3 regions of the Pseudomonas shirazica genome follow, and region 1 is predicted to be linked to each of the others. Evidence: riboswitches for the same ligand, from Rfam matches in the RefSeq annotation. Region 1 holds a riboswitch; each other region holds the start of a gene.
The links. Region 1 has a riboswitch for cobalamin ahead of IMX18_RS14725 (ABC transporter substrate-binding protein). Riboswitches for the same ligand answer to the same signal wherever they lie in the genome.
Positions count from the first base shown of each region.

Region 1 (4,341 bases):
ATCAGGAACAGTGCCCCGCCCAATGCGCTGGCGGGCAGCAGGCGGCTGTGCCCGGGGCCGAGCAGCAGGCGCAGGGCATGGGGGATCACCAGCCCGACAAAACCGATGGCGCCGACGATGGACACCATCACCGCGGTCACCAGCGCCGCGCAGCTGATCAGCAGCAACTGGGTACGCCGCACCGGGATGCCCAGCGACGCCGCCGAGTCGGCACCGAAGGTGAAGGCATCCAAGGCACGGCGATGCCACAGGCACACCAACAGCCCAAACAGTACAACTGGCACGGCCAGCCACACCGAAGGCCAACGTACACCACTGAGGTTACCCAGCAGCCAGAACAGGATGCCGCGCGCCTGCTCGGCGGTGGCCGACATGGTGATGAGGAAGGCGGTAAGGGCGTTGAACAGTTGCGAGCCGGCGATCCCGGCAAGGATCACCTGGGCATTGTTGCTGCTGGGGCCGGCTGCCCGGGCCAGCATCAGAACCAAAGCGAACGCTGCCAGGGCACCGATGAACGCGCCGCCGGACATGCTCAGCGCCAGGCTGCCGAAGCCCAGCAGGCCCACCAGCACCGCACCGGTCGAGGCGCCGGCAGACAGGCCCAGCAGGTAAGGCTCGGCCAACGGGTTGCGCAACAGTGCCTGGAGGATCACGCCGCAGGTGGCCAGGCCGGCGCCGCAGGCTGCGGCAACCAGGGTGCGGGGCAGGCGGTAGTTCCAGACGATGCCGGCGTCGATCGGGTCGACCGGGTAGCCGGCCTGCCACAGGTGGTTGGCCAGTACCTGGCCGACCACGCCGGGCGACAGGTTGGTTTCGCCGATGGCGGTGCCGGCCAGCAGGGCCGCCAACAGGGCGGCCAGGGCAACGGCGATGCAGGGTAGCAGGCGCATCATTACTGGGCTGCTTTGCCGCTGGCGAAGGCAGCGGCCAGCGTCTGCAGGCCGCTGAACAAGCGAATGCCGGCCTGCATGGCGTCGGCGTCGAGGATGATGATGCGGTCGTGCTTCACCGCGTCCATGTTGCGCGTTACCGGGTCGCTACGCAGGAATGCCAGCTTCTTCTGGTAGTCGTCGGCGGGGTAGCGGCGGCGGTCCATGCGGGCAATGATCAGCCAGGTGGGGTTGGCCTTGGCCAGGGTTTCCCAGCCTACGGTCGGCCATTCTTCGCTGGACTCGACCACGTTGCGCACGCCAAGGGTGCGCAGCATGAAATCGGCGACCCCCTGACGGCCCGCCACATAGGGGTCGATGTGCAGATCGGCGCTGGAGAACCAGAACAGCGCCGAGGTGGCGGACAGGTCCTTGTCGGCCAGTTGCGCCTTGGCACTGTCCAGGCGGCCTCTGAGCTCGGCATTCAGGGCTGTGCCACGGTCCTGCACGTCGAAGATTGCCGCCAGCTGGCTGACGCTCTTGTAGAGGGTGTCGACCTGAAACGCCTGCAGGCGAGTACCGTCGGCACCCACCAGGTTGTCCTTGCCTTCGCAGTCCGATGGCAGCAGGTAGGTGGGGATGCCCAGTTCATCGAACTGTTCGCGGGTGGCGACCGCCCCCTGGGCACCGACCATCCATTCGAACTGCACCGTCACCAGTTGCGGGCGCTTGCCCACTACCGCCTCGAAGCTGGGCTCGTTGTCGGCCAGGCGCGGCACCTTGGCGTTCTGCACCTGGTACTCGGGCAGCACATTGTTGAACCACAGCGAGGTGGCCGCCAGTTTGTCGCCCAGCCCCAGCGCGTAGAGCATCTCGGTACTGGCCTGGCCAATGGTGACCGCGCGTTGCGGCGCCTGGGCGAAGGTTTGCGGCTTGCCGCAGTTGTCGACCGTCAGCGGGTAGTGGGTGGCAGCAGCCTGGGCCAGGCCGGTAAGGCCGAGGCCGGCGAGCAGGGTGGCAAAACGGGGCAGCATGCTGGGCGATCTCCTATCGGACAGTTCGGGTGAGGAACGCACGGACAGGCATCGCCGAGCCCCAGCTGGCGGCAGGGGCAACACTGATGGCCAATCCCGGACACCCCGCCGGTTGGTGAATGTGGGCCGGCAGGTCTCCTGACTGGTGCGTCATGGCCTGGCTCCGGCCTTCCCGGGTTCGTGGCCCAGTGGCATTGATGGAGCAGGCTCGGCACCTACAGTTGCGGGGGCAGTTCCGTTTGGCCCGAACTGGCGGGCCTGGGATTCCCTATTGATTCCGTGGTGGAAACCGGCGGCCGGCATGGTAGACCATCGTGCCGCCGGGTGAAAACGCTTTTCAGAAGTACTTCAGCCAGGTGATGTCGCGCCGCCGCGCCTTCAGGCGGGCGAACCAGCGCACCGGCAGGTACAGCGAAACTGCCAGCAGCACTGCCCCCAGCCACACCGCGGCGATGCCATCGAAGCCGAAGTAGTCACCATGGTTGCGGCCGAACAGCGCCACGCTGGCCAGGTACAGCAGCTTCAGCACATACAGGTGCAGCAGGTAGAAGAACATCGGTGCCGCGCCGAACACCGCCAGGGCACTGATCCAGCGGGCCTGGCCGGCGCGTTCGAAGGCGCGCAGCAACAGCAGGCCACAGCCCAGGGTCAGGGCCAGGAACAGCAGCGATGGCGGGTACTTGGTGATGTTGAAGAAGCTCATCAGGGTTTGCGTGACGGTCGGGTAAACGCTCCACGGCGCCTCGCCGTAGCCGTTGACCAGGCGCAGCACGACAAAGCCCAGCAGCGCGATCAGCCCGGCCAGCAGCAGGCGATGCTGACGCTGGCCGGCCTCGCTGGCACGGGCGAACCAAGGGCCCAGGCCGTAGCCCAGGGCGATGACCCCGATCCACGGCAGCACCGGGTAGGAGGTGCGCAGGCGCAGGTTTTCGGAGAACTCCAGCCAGCCCCGGTCATGCAGGATCGCCCATGGCACGTGCAGGGCGGATTCGACGCCGAAGTGCAGGCCATCGAGCAGGTTGTGGCCGGCGATGATGATTGCGCCCACGGCGATCAGGGCGGCACGTGGCAACCACACCAGCAACGACAGGGCGATCATGCTCACGCCGATGGCCCAGATCACTTGCAGGTAGATGACGCTGGGCGGCAGCTGGAAGGTCCAGGCGAAGTTGACCAGGGTGAACTCCAGCACCACCAGGAACAGACCACGCTTGAACAGGAACGCCGAGACATCGCCGCGGCCCTGGTGTTTCTCGCCGTACAGCCAGGCTGAAAGGCCGGTCAGCAAGACGAACACCGGCGCGCACAGGTGGGCCAGGGTGCGGCTGAAGAACAGCGTGGGCTCGGTGGTATCAATGGCCATCGGGTCACTGACCTGGCGGTGCAGGAAGAAGGTTTCACGAACGTGGTCCAGGAGCATGAACAGGATTACCAGGCCGCGCAGGGCGTCGATGCTCTGCAGGCGCTGGGTGACCAGGGTGGGGTTGGCGCTGGCGCTTGTCATGGGAGGTCGCTGATAGGAATGGATGTCAACTGAAACGTTATCTTATAACTATTTGTTCGGCGTCGGGTAGTGGTTTCTGTGTTGAGCGATCTCTTCGCGGCTACCCAGCGGACCTGTAGGAGCAGCCTTGTGCTGCGAAGGGGGCGGCATGACAGAAGCTTTTCTGTGGCAGTTATGGCCTCTTCGCAGCACAAGGCTGCTCCTACAAAGGTTTCTCATCGGGCCTGAGGGCAGCGGTACTCCTGTGGGAGCGGGCAAGCCCGCGAAGAGGCCGGTGCAGGCAGTTCAGATCAGAAGCTGTAATCCACCGTCGCAAAGTACGACCGTGGCATCCCCATCAGCCACTGCTGGCCACTGAACGCCGACTGCACATACTCACGGTCGAACAGGTTGTTCAACTGCAACCCCAGCCGTACATCCGGCAACACCTGCCAGCCGATGTCGGCATCGACCACGGTGTAGCCGGGGGCGCTCTGGGTGTTGGCGGTATTGGCATAGCGCTCGTCCACATAACGCGCGCCAATGCCGGCCTCCAGCCGCTGGCCGAAGCCTTTGCTCAGCCACAGGTTGGCGGTACGCCGCGGGACATTGGCCGGGCGATTGCCCGCACGATCCTGCGCCACGCCGCCGACCATTTCGTCGAAGTCGTCGTACCTTGCGCGCACGATCGCCGCGTTGGCCGACACCTGCCACTGGTGCGCCAGCGCCAGTTCCAGGGTTGCCTCCAGGCCGTCGGACGTCTGCTGGCCAGCCTGTTGCTTCTCGTGGGTGACCGGGTCATCCACCAGCAGCTTCTTCTTGACGATGTGGTAGGCCGCCAATGTCCATTCGCCACGCCCTTCCCAGAAGCGCTGCTTCAGGCCCACTTCGGTCTGCCTGGCCTCGGTCAGGTCGTAGTGCATCTGGTTGGCGCTGAGGCTGATGAGGTTGTCGA
Region 1 covers NZ_CP063456.1:3,183,264-3,187,604, reverse strand. The annotation lists gene IMX18_RS14730 (FecCD family ABC transporter permease) at 1-893, opposite strand, end outside; gene IMX18_RS14725 (ABC transporter substrate-binding protein) at 893-1,903, opposite strand; cobalamin riboswitch at 2,015-2,212, opposite strand; gene IMX18_RS14720 (acetyltransferase domain-containing protein) at 2,241-3,407, opposite strand; gene IMX18_RS14715 (TonB-dependent receptor) at 3,698-4,341, opposite strand, start outside.

Region 2 (4,341 bases), 530 kb from region 1:
GCAAAGGCATGGCGCAGCCAGAAGTGAAATGCCAGGTAGCCGTGGGGTGGTACCAGGTCCGGGTCGTGGTACACCGCGCTGGGGTCCACCTGGTAACCGCGCGCCGGCTGGATGCCGACAAAGGTCAAGCCAAAGCGCAGGCCGGCCACCATCAGCCGGCCACTGCGGTACATCGGGTCCTGCTGCGGCGGCCCCCAGCGTTCCAGCACGGCCTGGCGGTTTGCCTCTGGCAGGCGCTCGAAGGCGGCCTGGTAGTCGGCCAGGCTCAGGCTCTGCGCGCAGGGGCGCAGGTCCAGCTGGTCGAGGTCGTTGGTCACGCCACCGAGCAACTGATGGATCAGCTGCGTGCCGCTGCCCGGCAAGTCGGCCAGCGGATAGCCTTCGGCCTGCAGGGCCTTGAGTATGTTCAGCGCGGCCGCTGGCGTGTCCAGGCCAACGCCATTGCCAATACGGCCGTCCCGAGTCGGATAGTTGGCCAGCACCAGGGCTACGCGCTTCTGCGCATTCGGCAGGCGCGCCAGCTCGACCCAGCGGCGGGCCAGTTCGGCGACAAAGTCCATGCGCTCGGGGTGGGCGCGGTAGCAGACCACATCGGACTGGCTGCGTTCGCTGCGCCAGGCCATGTCTTTGAAACTGACCGGGCGGGTGATGATGCGCCCGTCCAGTTCGGGCAGGGCAATGTGCATGGCCAGGTCACGCGCCCCCAGGCCCTGCTCGCTGGCTTCCCAGCCAGGCTGGTTGTCTTGTGCGCAGATGGCCTGCAGTACCGGAATGTCACGACGGAACGGGCGCAGGTTGGGGCGCTCGGGGCTGGACAGGGCAAAGCCGGTGGTGTTGACCAGCACTTCGGCCCCCGCCTCGTCCAGCCAGGCTTCGACCTGCTCCAGGCAGGCACTTTCCTTGAGGCTGGCCACGGCGATCGGCAATGGGTTGAGCCCGGCCGCCTGCAGGCGCTGGCAGAACACATCGATGAACGCGGTATTGGCCGCCTGCAGGTGCGAGCGGTAGAACAACAGTGGCGCCACCGGCTGCTCGGGGTGCCACTGCGGGTACCAATCCTCCAGCGTGGCGCTGCCCTTGGCCGGGTGATACACGGCAGTGCGCGGCAGCGGCTGCGGCTCGTCCCAGGCATAGTCGCGGCCCAGCCACTGGCTGGCCAGGCAGTTGAACAGGTTGATGGCGTTGGCCTTGCCGCCCTGGCGCAAGTAGTGCCAAAGGCGTTCGGCCTGCTCGCCGCTGACACTGCCCAGGCTGGTCAGCTCCGGGTCCGGGCGGTCGTCACCCGGCACCAGGATCAGCTGCACGCCACGGCCGGCCAGCTCGACCAACTGCTCGACGCCATAGCGCCAGTAGCCGACACCACCGTGCAGCGACACCAGGATGACCTTGGCATGGCGCAGCACCTGGTCGACGTACAGGTCGACCGAGGCATGGTTCTGTACCTGCATCGGGTTGGCCAGGCGCAGGCTGGGGTAATCCTCGGGCAATTGCTCGGCGGTATCGGCGAGCAATGCCAGGTGCGAATCGCCGCTGCAGAGAATCACCAGCTCGGCGGGCGTCTGGCCGAGGTCGGCAATGCTGTCATCCGGCACGAAGCCGCCGGGCTGGGTCCGCAGCAGGTGCATGGGTCAGGCGCCCAGTGCCTGGCGTAGGCGCGCTTCCAGCTGGGCGGCGTCAAGGTCCTGGCCAATCAGCACCAGGCGGGTGATGCGCGGCTCGTCGGCGCGCCAGGCGCGGTCGAAGTGCTTGTCGAAACGGGTACCCACGCCTTGCACCAGCAGGCGCATCGGTTTGCCCGGGATGGCAGCGAAGCCTTTGGCGCGCAGGATGCCGAACTCCACCACCAGCTGGGTCAGGGCATCGAGCAGCAGGCTTTCGTCGGCTTCGGGCAGGTCGATGGAGATGGAGTCGAAGGCGTCGTGGTCATGATCGTCATGGTCATCACCGTCATGGTGGGAATCATGGTGGGTACGGCGACCATCGATGTGCGCCTCGGACTCGGCGCCCACACCCAGCAGCACCTCCAGCGGCAGCTTGCCGCTGCTGGCCTCGACAACCTTGACCGCCGGAGGCAGTTCTTCGGCCACCTCGGTGCGGACCTTGGCCAGGCCTGCAGCGTCGATCAGGTCGGCCTTGTTCAGCACCACCAGGTCGGCGCTGGCCAACTGGTCGGCGAACAGTTCGTGCAGTGGCGACTCGTGGTCCAGGTTGGGGTCGAGCTTGCGCTGGGCATCGACCTGGTCCGGGTAGGCGGCGAAGGTGCCGGCGGCCACCGCAGGGCTGTCGACCACCGTGATCACCGCGTCGACGGTGCAGGCATTGCGGATTTCTGGCCACTGGAAGGCTTGCACCAGCGGTTTGGGCAGGGCCAGGCCGCTGGTTTCGATGAGGATATGGTCCAGGTCGCCACGGCGTGCCACCAACTCGCGCATCACCGGGAAGAACTCTTCCTGCACGGTGCAGCACAGGCAGCCGTTGGCCAGCTCGTAGACGCGGCCGGTGGCTTCTTCTTCGGTGCAACCGATGCTGCACTGCTTGAGGATTTCGCCGTCGATGCCCAGCTCGCCGAACTCGTTGACGATTACCGCAATGCGGCGGCCCTGGGCGTTGTCGAGCATGTGGCGCAGCAAGGTAGTCTTGCCCGAGCCGAGGAAGCCGGTGACGATGGTGACGGGGAGCTTGGCCAGTGTTTTCATGTCGCATTGCCCTTGGCAGATTGGCGCGGGCATGCAGGACGACAGCCGCAGGCCAGGCCGGCCGGGCTTGTTCGCCACCGGATCACCCCGCCCGGTTGAAAGTCGAAAACGTGACGAGGCAGGTCTCCTGGCTCGCACCGTTCCATGTGCCCGCTGGTGCAGCAGGCTGGCGGGATGACGCCTTCCCGCGCGCGAGCGCAGTGGCTGTGTCGATCCGTTGTCGGTGCTTACAGTTGCGGGGGCAGCCGCGGCTTGTACCGCGTTCCCGTCTTAGCTTCGGCCTGGCCGAAGAACCTCGAAGTGGCAAGGCTACGCAGTGGCTGGCGGGTGGTCAACCATTGGCTCGCCTCGATTCTTGTAGCGCCTGTGAGATCGAGCGCCGCGCGGGCGGCGCTTCGCAGCACAAGGCTGCTCCTACATCTGTTTCGGGCCAATTATTCCTGAGGCAAAGGCGCGCGGCCCCTTGGTGTCCACCTCGATATCGTGCCGGACAAACAAGGCGGTCGCGCGCATTGGTACAGGCGTTACTGGCCCGAAACAAATGTAGGAGCAGCCTTGTGCTGCGAAGCGCCGCGCGGGCGGCGCTCGATCTCACAGGCCCTGAAAATGTTGTGGCGAGCACCTCGCAGCCCCACTGCAATACCTGCGCCGTGCCGCAATAAATGCATTGCAGGCTATCAATTCGTGACTGGCCGTTCCCGATCTGCCACGGATGTATTATGGTGGCGTGGTGCGCATATAACAGCAGCCCGAGCAATCGGGCACTTGCAAGACAATGAGGGTGTCATGAGCAACGAAAGCATTAATTGGGACAAGCTGGGTTTCGACTACATCAAGACCGACAAACGCTACCTGTCCGTATGGCGCAATGGCGAGTGGGACAAGGGCACCCTGACCGAAGACAACGTACTGCACATCAGTGAAGGCTCCACTGCCCTGCACTACGGCCAGCAGTGCTTCGAGGGCCTCAAGGCCTACCGTTGCAAGGACGGTTCGATCAACCTGTTCCGCCCGGACCAGAATGCCGCCCGCATGCAGCGCAGCTGCGCCCGCCTGCTGATGCCGCAGGTGCCGACCGATGTGTTCATCGAGGCGTGCAAGCAAGTGGTCAAGGCCAACGAGAAGTTCGTGCCACCGCATGGTAAAGGCGCCCTCTACCTGCGCCCGTTCGTGATCGGCACCGGTGACAACATTGGCGTGCGCACCGCCCCCGAGTTCATCTTCTCGATCTTCGCCATCCCGGTTGGCTCGTACTTCAAGGGCGGCATGAAGCCGCACAACTTCCAGATCTCCAGCTTCGACCGCGCAGCCCCGCAAGGCACTGGCGCGGCCAAGGTCGGTGGCAACTACGCCGCCAGCCTGCAGCCGGGTGCAGAAGCGAAGAAAGCCAACTTCGCCGACGCCATCTACCTCGACCCGCTGACCCACACCAAGATCGAGGAAGTCGGTTCGGCCAACTTCTTCGGCATCACCGCCAACAACGAGTTCGTCACCCCGAAATCGGCTTCGGTGCTGCCGGGCATCACCCGCCTGTCGCTGATGGAACTGGCGCAATCGCGCCTGGGCCTGACCGTGATCGAAGGCGATGTGGAAATCAACAAGCTGGACCGCTTCATCGAAGCCGGCGCCTGCGGTACCGCTGCGG
Region 2 covers NZ_CP063456.1:2,656,596-2,660,936, forward strand. The annotation lists gene cobN (cobaltochelatase subunit CobN) at 1-1,625, opposite strand, end outside; gene cobW (cobalamin biosynthesis protein CobW) at 1,629-2,696, opposite strand; cobalamin riboswitch at 2,797-3,009, opposite strand; gene IMX18_RS12065 (branched-chain amino acid aminotransferase) at 3,483-4,341, shown strand, end outside.
Region 2: another riboswitch for cobalamin. It lies ahead of cobW (cobalamin biosynthesis protein CobW); the one in region 1 lies ahead of IMX18_RS14725 (ABC transporter substrate-binding protein).

Region 3 (4,341 bases), 940 kb from region 1:
CCGGCCCGGAGGTGGCGATCTTCCAGGCCAGGTACAGCAGGTAGGCGGCACCGGTGTAACGCAATACCGTATACAGCGCCGGCCAGGCCTTGAACACCTCGCCCAGGCCCAGGCCGACAGCCAGCACCATCACCATGAAACCGACACTGATGCCCAGGGCGTGCGGGATCGAGCGACGCACACCGAAATTCACCCCGGAGGCAAGCAGCATGGTGTTGTTGGGGCCGGGAGTGATGGAAGACACGAAGGCGAACAGCACGAAGGCGGTCAGCAGGTCGGCAGAGGCAAGCATGGCAGGCAATCCACTTTTTTTATGGGTGCTGTCACACTAACGGAGTCGCCCTCCTCTGCGACCGGTACAGTTTAACGAAATTGTGTAGATACACATCGCTGTACCGCTACCATCAGATCAAGGAAGCCGTCCCATGAGCCTCACCATCCGTCCTGCCGTTCGCGCCGACGCCGAGCAGATACTTGCCTTCATCACCGAGCTGGCAGAGTACGAACGCGCCCGCCACGAGGTGATCGCGAGCGTTGCCGATATCGAGCACAGCCTTTTTGGCGAGGGCAGCACCGTGCATAGCCTGATGTGCGAGCGCGATGGCCGGGCAATCGGCTTTGCCGTGTATTTCTATAGCTACTCGACCTGGCTCGGGCGCAACGGCATCTACCTGGAAGACCTGTACATAACGCCCGAGCAGCGCGGCGACGGTGCCGGGCGGCAATTGCTGCGGCACATCGCCCGCGAGGCGGTGGCGAAGAATTGCGGACGGCTGGAATGGAGCGTTCTGGACTGGAACAAGCCGGCTATCGGCTTCTATCAGAAGCTGGGGGCCGAAGCGCAGGATGAGTGGGTGCGCTACCGGCTGGACGGGGACAAGCTTGCGGCGTTTGCCCGGGGCTGACCGGGTGGATGCTCACGGCATAGACCACTACAGGCCGAACCGGCTTACATGAGGGCTTGAGTGCGCATGCCTTGAGCTTTTCAGCGCCTGGGAGATCGAGCGCCGCCCGCGCGGCGCTTCGCGGCACAAGGCCGCTCCTACATCTGTTTCGGGCCAGTTACTCCTGTGAGTTCACCTCTGTCCGTCTTGTTTGTTCCATTCGATATCGAGGGGCGCACGACTGCTCCTCATCAATCTTCAGCCAAGCACCAAGGCTGCAACCCACCTGGCACGGGAGTAATTGGCCGGAAACAGATGTAGGAGCGGCCTTGTGCCGCGAAGCGCCGCGCGGGCGGCGCTCGATCTCCCAGGCACTGCAAAACCAAAGCCCTATCATCAGGGCAATTGACGCCAGCCCCGCCCCATGGTCTCCTTATGCCTCGCGTTCAGGTGCCCCCGATGGGGGTGAAACGGGAAACCGGTGCGTCACAGGCCCTCCAGCAGGGCCGGACAAGGCCGGTGCTGCCCCCGCAACGGTAAGCGAGCGAAGCGTCTGTACCACTGTGCCTGATCCCCGGCATGGGAAGGTGACGCTTTCCAGGAGCCTGGCTCCTCCTCGCAAGCCCGGAGACCGGCCTGGCGTTCATGAACACCCCGCGGTGGGCGGGCGCTGTTGCATTCCCCTGGGCTGCCACGCTCGGGGCTGCCGCGCTTGCCCGTTGCCCACAAAAAGCAGAGGAACGCGTCATGCCCGTCACCAGCGCCAAGCAACACAGCATTACCACCCCCGTCACCCTCAGCCAGCGTGTCGTCATCGCCATCGGCGCCAGCCTGCTGGGCCTGTGCCTGGTGTACTTCGCCGGCTTTTCGCACATCGAGGCCGTGCACAACGCCGCCCACGACACCCGCCACAGCGCCGCATTCCCCTGCCACTGAGTACAACCCGATGATCACACGCATTGCCCGCACCGCGGGCTTCAGCGGGTTGCTGGCGGCCTTGCTGCTGACCTTGCTGCAGAGCTTTTGGGTCGCCCCGCTGATTCTCGAGGCAGAAACCTACGAATCCTCGGCCCCCGTCGCCGAGCACGAGCATGCCGGCGAAGTGGCAGCGCATGAACACAGCGCCGAGGCCTGGGCACCTGAAGACGGCTGGCAGCGAGTGCTGTCCACCACCGGCGGCAACCTGGTGGTCGCGGTCGGCTTCGCCCTGATTCTCACCGCCCTGTACAGCCTGCGTGAACCCAAGCGAGCCGGCACCGGCGCACTCTGGGGCCTGGCCGGCTTCGCCGTGTTCTGCCTGGCCCCGACCCTGGGCCTGCCGCCGGAACTGCCAGGTACTGCCGCAGCCGACCTGGGGCAACGCCAGGCCTGGTGGATCGGCACCGCCAGTGCCACCGCGCTGGGCCTGGCCCTGTTGGTGTTCGCTCGCCACTGGTTGCTGAAGGCGCTGGGCGCTGTGCTGCTGGTCATTCCCCATGTGATCGGTGCGCCGCAACCCGAGGTGCACGAGAGCCTGGCCCCCGCCGCCTTGGAAACCCAGTTCAAAGTGGCCTCCTGGCTGACCAACGCCGCATTCTGGCTGGCCCTGGGCCTGATCAGCGCCTGGCTGTTCCGGCGCTCCAGCCAGGCCTGATGCCTGCCTTCTACGCCGGCTTCGGCTGTCGTCGGGGTTGCCCGGCGGATACGCTGGAAATCTTGCTGCGCCAGGCCCTGGCCACCCAGGGCCTGGCGTTGGCCGACCTGCAAGGCATCGCCAGCATCAGCCTGAAGGCCGACGAGCCCGGCTTGCAGCAACTGTCCGAACGCCTCGGCCTGCCTTTGGTGTTGTACGATACCGCGCAGTTGCAACCCTACGAACTCCAGCTCAGCCACCGCTCCGCCGCTGCCCATGCCCACTGTGGCTGCTGGGGCGTGGCGGAGAGTGCGGCACTGGCCCTGGCCAGCCAGCGGCTCGGCACGGCCAGGTTGCTGCTGACGCGCCAGGTACTGGGCCCGGCTACTCTCGCCCTGGCCTGTTGAACGTTTCACCCCTCTTTCCTGCAAGGACTTACCATGACGGTCTACTTCATCGGCGCCGGCCCCGGCGACCCGGAACTGATCACGGTCAAGGGCCAACGGCTGATCCGCCAGTGCCCGGTGATCATCTATGCCGGCTCGCTGGTGCCGGCCGCCGTGCTCGAGGGCCACCAGGCCGAGACCGTGATCAACAGTGCCGAACTGCATTTGGAACAGATCATCGCCGCCATGCGCAGTGCGCATGAGCAAGGCCAGGATGTGGCTCGGGTACACAGTGGCGACCCCAGCCTGTACGGCGCCATCGGCGAGCAGATCCGCCATCTGCAAACGCTGGGCATCGATTACCAGATCATCCCCGGGGTCACCGCTACAGCGGCCAGCGCCGCCCTGCTCGGCTGCGAACTGACCCTGCCCCAGGTAGCGCAGACCGTTATCCTCACCCGCTATGGTGACAGCTCGCCGATGCCGCCCGGCGAGCAGCTGGGCGAGCTGGCGCGCCATGGCAGCACCCTGGCGATTCACCTGGGGGTCAAGCACCTGTCGCGTATCGTCGAAGAACTGCTGCCGCACTACGGCACGCACTGCCCGGTGGCGGTGGTGCATCGTGCCACCTGGCCGGACCAGGACTGGGTGCGCGGTACCCTCGGCGATATCGTGGAACGCGTCGCGGCCAAGGATTTCCGGCGCACGGCGCTGATCCTTGTGGGCCACGTGCTGGGCGACACACCGTTTGCCGAATCGGCCTTGTATCGCGCCGGGCACGCCCACCTGTATCGCCCTGGCGACTGAGCATTGCCAGGTTCGCCGCAGGCGTAGCAGACTCCGGTTTCCCGCCTGCAAACAGGAGTCATGCCCATGCTGGACCTACGCCCAAACTGCGAGTGCTGCGATACCGATCTGCCGGGTGACAGCCCCGATGCGCTGATCTGCTCCTTCGAATGCACCTTCTGCCGCACCTGCGCCGAAACCCGTTTCCAGGGCCGCTGCCCGAACTGCACCGGCCAGCTGGTGGCACGCCCGACACGGGTCGGCCAGGCACTGGCCAACAACCCCGCCTCAACCCAGCGCGTGAGCAAATCACACTCCGCCTGCGCATGACGACTACAAAAACAGGCATCGCCGCTTTGCCAGGGTGATGTCTTTCCCACTTTTTGTAGGACTTTTCAACAACAAGCACGTGGACTTTCAACACTTCTATACTCGGCATTACCAAATTTCGGGAATGGTCGTATCGTGCAGCGCTTCCGATAACCCCACTTGCAGACGTATTCCTGAGTGATCCAGGAAGCGGACCACATCCTGACAGGAGTTTTCTTCATGACTACCGTGCTGATCGTCGACGACCACCCCATCGTCCGGCTGTCCTTGCGCATGTTGCTCGAACGCGAGCGCTTCCGTGTTGTCGGCGAGGTCGGCAATGGCAGCGAGGTGGCGCAGGTGG
Region 3 covers NZ_CP063456.1:2,247,259-2,251,599, reverse strand. The annotation lists gene IMX18_RS10265 (LysE family translocator) at 1-292, opposite strand, end outside; gene IMX18_RS10260 (GNAT family N-acetyltransferase) at 426-905, shown strand; cobalamin riboswitch at 1,316-1,538, shown strand; gene IMX18_RS10255 (CbtB domain-containing protein) at 1,632-1,820, shown strand; gene IMX18_RS10250 (CbtA family protein) at 1,831-2,517, shown strand; gene IMX18_RS10245 (cobalamin biosynthesis protein) at 2,517-2,903, shown strand; gene cobM (precorrin-4 C(11)-methyltransferase) at 2,937-3,689, shown strand; gene IMX18_RS10235 (DUF1272 domain-containing protein) at 3,756-3,998, shown strand; gene IMX18_RS10230 (response regulator transcription factor) at 4,218-4,341, shown strand, end outside.
Region 3: another riboswitch for cobalamin. It lies ahead of IMX18_RS10255 (CbtB domain-containing protein); the one in region 1 lies ahead of IMX18_RS14725 (ABC transporter substrate-binding protein).